DNA from 2 places in the Pseudomonas sp. GW456-L12 genome. Region 2 is predicted to be linked to the other one. Evidence: riboswitches for the same ligand, from Rfam matches in the RefSeq annotation. Region 2 holds a riboswitch; the other holds the start of a gene.

Region 1 (4,407 bases), on a different contig from region 2:
GCGGAGGGCGGCGCTGCTTTTGTGCGGGTGGTAGATCGCCGTGCGCGGCAGAGTCTGCGGCTCAGACCAGGGGTAATCGCGCCCCAGCCAGCCACTGGCCAGGCAGCGGTACAGGTTCAGCGCATTGCCCATGCCGCCCTGGCGCAGGAAGTGCCAGAGGCGCTCGCGGTCGGCGGCGGGCACCGTGCTCAGGTCGCTCAGCTCCGGGTCCGGACGATCGTCGCCCGGCACCAGGATCAGCTGCACGCCGCGCTGCGCCAGCTGCACCAGTTGCTCGATGCCATAACGCCAATAGGCGATGCCGCCGTGCAGGGAAATCAGGATCACCTTGGCGTGGCGCAACACCTGGTCGACATACAGGTCGACCGAGGCATGGTTCTGCACCTGCATCGGGTTGGCCAGGCGAAAGCTCGGGTAATCCTCTGGCAGTTGCTGCGCCGCCTCGGCCAGCAGCGCCAGGCTGGAGTCGCCGCTGCACAGGATCACCAGCTCGGCGGGGGTTTGTCCAAGGTCGGCAATGTTGTCATCCGACACGAAACCGCCGGGCTGGGTCCTGAGCAGGTGCATGACTTACACGCTAAGCGCGGCGCGCAATTGCGCTTCGAGCAGGGTCGCGTCCAGTTCCTGGCCGATCAGCACCAGGCGCGTGGTGCGCGCTTCATCGGCACCCCACTGGCGGTCGAAGTGCTTGTCGAAACGCGTGCCCACGCCCTGGATCAACAGGCGCATCGGCTTGTTGGGGATCGCCGCGAAGCCCTTGACCCGCAGGATGCCGTGCTGCACCACCAGTTGGGTCAGGGCGTCCAGCAGCAGGCTTTCGTCGGCCTGGGGCAGCTCGATGGAGATGGAATCGAAGGCGTCGTGGTCATGATCATCATGATCGTCGCCATCGTGGTGATGGTCATGATGGCTGTGGCGGCCGTCGATATGTTCTTCCGAGCCGTTGCCCAGGCCCAGCAGCACGTCCAGCGGCAGGCGACCGCTGCTGGCTTCGATGACTTTCACCGCCGGCGGCAGCTCCTCGGCCACTTCCAGGCGCACCTTGGCCAGGTCTGCCGGGCTGATCAGGTCGGCCTTGTTGAGGATCACCAGGTCGGCGCTGGACAGCTGGTCGGCGAACAGCTCGTGCAGCGGCGATTCATGGTCGAGGTTGGGGTCGAGCTTGCGCTGGGCGTCGACCTGGTCCGGGAAGGCGGCGAAGGTGCCGGCGGCCACGGCCGGGCTGTCGACCACAGTGATCACCGCGTCGACGGTGCAGGCGCTGCGGATTTCCGGCCACTGGAACGCCTGTACCAAAGGTTTTGGCAGGGCCAGGCCGGAGGTTTCGATGAGGATATGGTCGAGGTCGCCGCGACGGGCCACCAGCTCGCGCATCACCGGGAAAAACTCTTCCTGCACGGTGCAGCACAGGCAGCCGTTGGCCAGCTCAAAGACGCGACCGCTGGCTTCTTCCTCGGTGCAACCGATGGAACACTGCTTGAGGATCTCGCCGTCGATGCCCAGCTCGCCGAACTCGTTGACGATCACCGCGATGCGTCGGCCCTGGGCATTGTCCAGCATGTGCCGCAGCAAGGTGGTTTTGCCCGAGCCGAGGAAGCCGGTAACGATAGTGACGGGAAGTTTGGCCAGTGTTTTCATCGGATGCCCTTTGGCAAGGTGGCGGGCATACGGGACGAGAACCGCGCAGGCAGGTGCACGGAAAGGTTCGCCACCGGATCACCCCGCCCGGTTGTAGTGAGAATCAGGTCCGAGGCAGGTCTCCTGGCTGACGGCGTGCCGGTCGTTCGACTGGCCAACGATGCGCCTTCCCGCCGCCTGGCAGTGGCCTTGCATCGTTCATCACCGTTTACAGTTGCGGGGGCAGCCGCGGCTTGGACCGCGTTCCCTTCTTAGCTTCGACAGACGCCGAAGAACCTCGAGAGCGCAAGGCTACGCAGAGCTTGGGGGGCGGTCAATGTTCATGCAGCGCGAGGACAGGCCAATTGCGATCGAAAACGAGAACCCTTGCCAATTGACGCCCCTCCCTCGCCCATGCTCTCCTACACACCTTGTTACGGGTGCCCTTCACAGGGTGAAACGGGAAACCGGTGCGTCACAGGCCAAAAGCCTTGATCAGTCCGGTGCTGCCCCCGCAACGGTAAGCGAGCGAAGAATCAGATCCACTGTGCCAGCAGTCCGGCATGGGAAGGCGATTCTTGCAGGCGTGGCGCAAGCCCCGCCCCTCGCGAGCCCGGAGACCGGCCCGCTGCACAGTCATAACAAACCCGCGGTGGGCGGGCGCTGTTAATTCCCCGCGAGCCCGTCTCGCGGGGTTTTGCTGCGCTCGATTCACCCGCTGACACACCAGAGGGAAGCGCCATGTCGATCATCAGCAGCACCAGCCACTCCAGCAGCAGTACCGCCACCCTGAGCCAACGCCTGGTCGTCGCCATCGGCGCCTCGATCCTCGGTGCGTGCCTTGTGTATTTCGCCGGCTTCTCCCATATCGAAGCGGTGCACAACGCCGCCCACGATACCCGTCACAGCGCCGCCTTCCCTTGCCACTGAGACCTGCCGACATGATCAAGCGTATCGCGCAAACCGCGGGGTTCACCGGGTTGCTGGCGGCCCTGTTGCTGACCCTGCTGCAAAGCTTCTGGGTCGCACCGCTGATCCTGGAGGCGGAAACCTACGAGAAGGCCCCGGCCGCCCAGCATGAAGAAGCGCATGAGCATGCCGCCGGCACCGCCGCCCACAGCCACGACGCCGAAGCCTGGGAACCGGAAGACGGCTGGCAGCGCGTGCTGTCCACCACCGGCGGCAACCTGGTAGTCGCCGTGGGTTTCGCCCTGATGCTCGCCGGCCTCTACACCCTGCGCGCGCCGAACCGTACTTCCCAGGGCTTGCTCTGGGGCCTGGCCGGTTATGCGACTTTCTGCCTGGCGCCGACCCTCGGCCTGCCGCCCGAACTGCCGGGCACCGCCGCCGCGGACCTGGCGCAACGGCAGGTCTGGTGGGTCAGTACCGCCGCTTCCACCGCGGCCGGCATTGCCCTGATCGTCTTCGCCCGGAACTGGCTGCTGAAAGCGCTGGGCGTGGCCATCCTCGCCGTGCCGCACCTCATCGGCGCGCCACAGCCGCAAGTGCATTCGATGCTCGCCCCGGAGGAGTTGGAGGCGCAGTTCAAGATCGCTTCGCAGCTGACCAACGCCGCGTTCTGGCTGGCCCTGGGCCTGATCAGCGCCTGGCTGTTCCGCCGCAAGAGCGACGATCAGTACTCGGCATGACGCAGGCCAGCACAGCGCCGACCCTGGTGGTCGGCCTGGGCTGCCAGCGGGGCTGCCCGGTGGAGACCTTGCGCGCCCTGCTCGACCAGACCCTGAGCACCCACCGCATCGACCCCGGGCAGATCAAGGCCCTGGCCAGCATCGACCTGAAACGCGAGGAACCCGGGCTGCTGGCCCTGGCCGCGCAACTGGACTTGCCCCTGACCTGTTTCAGCAGTACCCAGCTGACGCCTTATGTGCTGCAACTCAGCCATCGTTCGCAGATCGCCTACGAACGCACCGGCTGCTACGGCGTCGCTGAAAGTGCCGCCCTGGCCCTGGCCGAACGCTTGGCCCGAAGCCCGGCAAGGCTGCTGGTCCCGCGGCAGAAATACGCCCAGGCGACCCTCGCCTTGGCCTGCTCCGGGTAAATCTTCGATAATCCCCGCCGCTGATCATGAGCAATCTTCATCTGTGAGGTTGCCTCGCCCCTTTTTTCACAGGAGAACGCCATGACCGTCTTTTTTATCGGCGCAGGTCCCGGCGACCCGGAACTGATCACCGTCAAGGGCCAGCGGCTGATCCACAGCTGCCCGGTCATCATCTACGCCGGCTCCCTGGTGCCCGAAGCGGTGCTCCAGGGGCATAGCGCCGAACAGCTGGTCAACAGCGCCGAGCTGCACCTGGAGCAGATCATCGAGCTGATCAAGGACGCCCATGCCAAAGGCCAGGACGTGGCCCGGGTACATTCCGGCGACCCGAGCCTGTACGGCGCCATCGGCGAGCAGATTCGCAGCCTGCGCGAGCTGGGCATCCCCTTCGAGATCATCCCCGGCGTGACGGCCACCGCGGCCTGCGCGGCCTTGCTGGGGGCCGAACTGACTCTGCCGGACGTCGCCCAGAGCGTGATCCTGACCCGTTATGCCGACAAGACCTCGATGCCCGCCGGCGAGGCATTCGCCAGCCTCGCCGCCCACGGCACCACCATGGCGATTCACCTGGGGGTCAACCACCTGCACAAGATTGTCGCCGAGCTGCTGCCCCACTACGGCGCCGACTGCCCGATTGCCGTGGTGCACCGGGCGACCTGGCCGGACCAGGACTGGGTGCTGGGCACCCTGGAGGACATCACCGAAAAGGTCCAGGCCAAGGGTTTTCGGCG
Region 2 (4,407 bases):
GTGATGTAGTCCGGCACCAGGTCGCTGCCGATCTCGTCGCGCTCGTTGACCGCGGTCCACAGCTGGCCGCTTTGCGGCTCCCAGGCCATGCCGTTGGGGTTGCGCAGGCCTGAGGCGAAAATCCGTTGCTTGCCGCTGGCGCGGTCGACTTCCCAGATGGCGGCACGGCCTTCTTCTTGGTCCATGCCGTTTTCGCCGACGTTGCTGTTGGAGCCGACCGTGACGTACAGCTTGCTGCCGTCCTTGCTGGCAATCACGTTTTTGGTCCAGTGGTGGTTCAACTTGCCGCCAGGCAGGTCCACCACCTTGGTCGGCTGGGCGCTGATCCTGGTGTCGCCGTCCTTGTAGGGGAAGCGCAGCAGGCGATCGGTGTCGGCGACGTACAGGTCATTGCCCACCAGGACCATGCCGAACGGCGAGTTGAGGTTTTCCAGGAATGCCGTGCGGGTTTCCGCCACGCCATCGTGATCCTTGTCCCGCAGCAGGGTGATGCGGTTCGGGCTGGGCACGCCGGCCCCGGCGCGGTTCATGATCTTGCTGGCGATCCAGCCACGAATACCCTTGCTGTCATCGGGGGAGGGCGGGGCGTTGGTCTCTGCTACCAGTACGTCGCCGTTGGGCAGCACGTACAACCAGCGCGGATGGTCCAGGCCTTCGGCGAATACGGCGACCTGGGTGCCGGTGGCGGCCACCGGTTTGGCGCCTTGCGGCCAGCCGATCGCGGGCGCGATGTTCACGGTCGGGAACAGGGTCTTGTTCGGTTCGGGGAGTTTCGGCGAGGGGCCGGTGCCGTCGGAGACCTGGAGGGTGGAGGTTTCGCCACAGGCACCAAGGCCTGCGGCGACGGCGATAAGGATTGCGTATCGAAGTTTGAGCATGCTGATTTCCCTATGTATGCACGACGTCGGTGTAGTCATAGAGAAGCACAGGTCGGCGATGGTTCAACCCGTTCAGCGCGCTTCCTTGAACAGCACGGCAACGCCGGGGTGATAGTTGCCGGCTTCATTGCGCAATTTGCGGTACGCGTAGGGGAAGTACCAGGCCACGGCGCAGCAATGTTCCTTTTGCAGGTCGTCGACCATGTCCTGCAGTTCTTCCGGGGTGGCGCTGTGCTGGGTTTTCTGGGGCGTGACGAACAGGCAGCCGAGTTTCAGGTCGCTGGGGTAGCTGGCTTTTTTCGCGTCGCTGGCGACATCCAGCAACGGTTGGGTCAGGTGCAGGCTGTTGACCCGGGGCCAGCGCTGGGTGGTCTGGATGTAGACGCGTTCCTCCTGCGTGGCGATGTACAGGTCGGTGCGGCCGTTGCGGTCGCCGTCCTCGAGCTGTTTTTTGCTCGGTGCGTGTTCCAGGGTGACCATCTCCGCCATCCAGGCTGCCGCCGAGAGCATTCCCAGGTTGGCTTTTTCGTCGAACCAGTACGGGCTTTCGTTATCGCCGCGCACGGCGTTGTAGCGGTCGATGCAATCGAACCAGCGTTCCAGGGCAGGGCGCAGGAATTCCAGTTTCGGATTGCTGATGATCATGCCTTGCATAGGACTTTTCCTATTATTGTTGAGATATTGGAGTTTTTTAACGCGATTATGGCTATTTGATATCACTGCACTGAGTGTGGCACAAGATTGGCGTCATTTTTCCGATATGCAGCATTCGCCGATCTGCGGGGCTTTAATTGACGCTCCACCCCCAACCCTCTAACCTTCGCGACTTGTTTCAGGTGCTCTGTGGCCTTGGGTCGACAGAGTGAAACAGGGAAGCCGGTGAGTACGCGTGCCGAAGGCGCACGCACGACGATTCCGGCGCTGCCCCCGCAACGGTAAGTGAGTCAAGACTGCGCCTGATGCCACTGTGTCGACTGTCGACATGGGAAGGCGCGCAGTTGGGCATCCCAGCCACTCACAAGCCCGGAGACCGGCCTGATCCATCCAACGGCATCACGGTGGGCGATGCCAGGCTTGCGCCGTCTATTCCTATTCCTGCCCCCCGTTATCCAGCCCCAACGGAGAGCTGCCCCATGACTGAATCCCCCGATCGTGACGAACGCCATCTGGCGCGCATGTTGCGCAAAAAAGCCGTGATCGATGAACGCATCGCCAACTCGCCGAACGAGTGCGGTTTGCTGCTGGTGCTGACCGGCAACGGCAAAGGCAAAAGCAGCTCGGCCTTCGGCATGCTCGCGCGGGCCATGGGCCACGGCATGCAATGCGGCGTGGTGCAGTTCATCAAGGGCCGCAACAGCACTGGCGAGGAATTGTTCTTCCGGCGCTTCCCGGAGCAGGTGCGTTTCCATGTCATGGGCGAAGGCTTCACCTGGGAAACCCAGGACCGCCAGCGCGACATCGCCGCGGCCGAAGCGGCCTGGGCGGTTTCCCGCGAACTGCTGAGCGATCCGACGATCGGCCTGGTGCTGCTCGATGAACTGAACATCGCCCTCAAGCACGGCTATTTGGACCTGGATCAGGTGCTCAGCGACCTGCAGGCGCGACCGCCGATGCAGCATGTGGTGGTCACCGGACGTGGCGCCAAGCCAGAGATGATCGAGCTGGCCGACACCGTCACCGAAATGGGCATGGTCAAGCATGCGTTCCAGGCCGGGATCAAAGCGCAAAAAGGCGTCGAACTGTGAGTGATGCCCGTCATTGCCCGGCGGTATTGATTGCCGCGCCGGCTTCCGGTCAGGGCAAGACCACCGTGACCGCCGCGCTCGCCCGCCTGCATCGCAATCAGGGACGCAAGGTGCGCGTGTTCAAGTGCGGCCCGGACTTTCTCGACCCGATGATCCTCGAGCGCGCCAGCGGTGCGCCGGTGTATCAACTTGACATGTGGATGGTCGGCGAGCAGGAAAGCCGCCGCCTGTTGTGGGAGGCCGCCGGCGAGGCGGACCTGATCCTGATCGAAGGCGTGATGGGGTTGTTCGACGGCACGCCGTCCAGCGCCGACCTGGCGCGGCATTTCGGGGTGCCAGTGCTCGCGGTGATCGATGGCACGGCCATGGCCCAGACCTTCGGCGCCCTGGCGCTGGGGCTGGCGCGTTATCAGCCGGACTTGCCGTTCGCCGGCGTGCTGGCCAACCGCGTCGGCACCCTGCGGCATGCGCAGTTGCTCGAAGGCAGCCTGACCGAGGGCCTGCGCTGGTACGGCGCGCTGTCCCGGGAGACCGGCATCGAACTGCCCAGCCGCCATCTGGGGTTGGTGCAGGCCAGCGAACTCAACGATCTGGATCTGCGTCTCGACGCCGCCGCGGCCGCCTTGGCGGACAGCTGCGAAGTGGCCTTGCCGCCCGCGGTGGGGTTCGCCGCTCCCCAGACGGTTGCCGTCGAGCCGCTGTTGGCCGGTGTGCGCATTGCCGTGGCCCGCGACGAAGCCTTTGCCTTTACCTATGGTGCGAGCCTGGATCTGTTGCGGGCCATGGGCGCCGAGCTGGACTTTTTCTCGCCGATTCATGACGCGACACTGCCGGAGGCGGACAGCCTGTACCTGCCAGGCGGTTACCCGGAGTTGCATCACCGGGCGCTGGCGGCGAACGGCTCAATGCTCAGCGCGATCCGCGCGCATCACGCCGCAGGCAAACCCTTGCTCGCCGAGTGCGGCGGCATGTTGTATCTGCTGGATTCCCTGACCGACGTCAACGGCGAGCGTGCCGAACTGCTGGGCCTGTTGCCCGGCGACGCGGTGATGCAAAAGCGCCTGGCGGCCCTGGCCTTGCAGGCGGTGGAGTTGCCGGAAGGCTCGTTGCGCGGGCATACCTACCATCATTCGTTGACCAGCACCGAGCTTGCGCCGATCGCCCGCGGCCTGAGCCCGAATGGCGGGCGCGGCGCGGAAGCGGTTTACCGCGAAGGGCGGATGACCGCCTCTTATGTGCATTTCTATTTTCCGTCCAACCCCGAAGCGGTGGCGGCCCTGCTGGCGCCGGCAGGAGCGAGCATGCTCGCGCGGCGCCCATGAGCGACAACGCCTTTTCCGCGGCCGAGCGCGACGCGGTCTATCGCGCGATCGCCGAGCGTCGTGACATGCGTCACTTCGTCGGTGGCACGGTCGAGCCGCAGGTCTTGCGTCGCCTGCTGGAAGCGGCGCACCAGGCGCCCAGCGTCGGCCTGATGCAGCCCTGGCGGTTCATCCGTATCAGTGACCGGTCGTTGCGCGGGCAAATCCAGCAACTGGTGGAAGAGGAGCGGGTACGCACCGCCGAGGCCTTGGGCGAGCGTTCCGATGAGTTCATGAAGCTCAAGGTCGAAGGCATCAACGACTGCGCCGAGGTCCTGGTGGCAGCGCTGATGGACGACCGTGAGCGGCATATTTTCGGCCGCCGCACCCTGCCGGAAATGGACCTGGCCTCGCTTTCCTGCGCGATTCAGAACCTGTGGCTGGCGGCCCGGGCCGAAGGGCTGGGCATGGGCTGGGTGTCGC

What was found. A riboswitch is a leader RNA that binds a small molecule or an ion and turns the genes downstream of it on or off. The one in region 2 is predicted to bind cobalamin.
Region 1: linked by a shared signal. The riboswitch ahead of AC07Y9_RS05320 (CbtB domain-containing protein) and the one ahead of cobO (cob(I)yrinic acid a,c-diamide adenosyltransferase) in region 2 are both predicted to bind cobalamin.

The regions. Positions count from the first base shown of each region.
Region 1 covers NZ_JBWKZA010000003.1:142,619-147,025, forward strand. The annotation lists gene cobN (cobaltochelatase subunit CobN) at 1-567, opposite strand, end outside; gene cobW (cobalamin biosynthesis protein CobW) at 571-1,638, opposite strand; cobalamin riboswitch at 1,735-1,933, opposite strand; cobalamin riboswitch at 2,039-2,260, shown strand; gene AC07Y9_RS05320 (CbtB domain-containing protein) at 2,359-2,547, shown strand; gene AC07Y9_RS05325 (CbtA family protein) at 2,559-3,266, shown strand; gene AC07Y9_RS05330 (cobalamin biosynthesis protein) at 3,263-3,676, shown strand; gene cobM (precorrin-4 C(11)-methyltransferase) at 3,758-4,407, shown strand, end outside.
Region 2 covers NZ_JBWKZA010000002.1:303,488-307,894, reverse strand. The annotation lists gene AC07Y9_RS03880 (PQQ-dependent sugar dehydrogenase) at 1-878, opposite strand, end outside; gene AC07Y9_RS03875 (hypothetical protein) at 951-1,532, opposite strand; cobalamin riboswitch at 1,696-1,931, shown strand; gene cobO (cob(I)yrinic acid a,c-diamide adenosyltransferase) at 2,012-2,623, shown strand; gene AC07Y9_RS03865 (cobyrinic acid a,c-diamide synthase CobB) at 2,620-3,945, shown strand; gene bluB (5,6-dimethylbenzimidazole synthase) at 3,942-4,407, shown strand, end outside.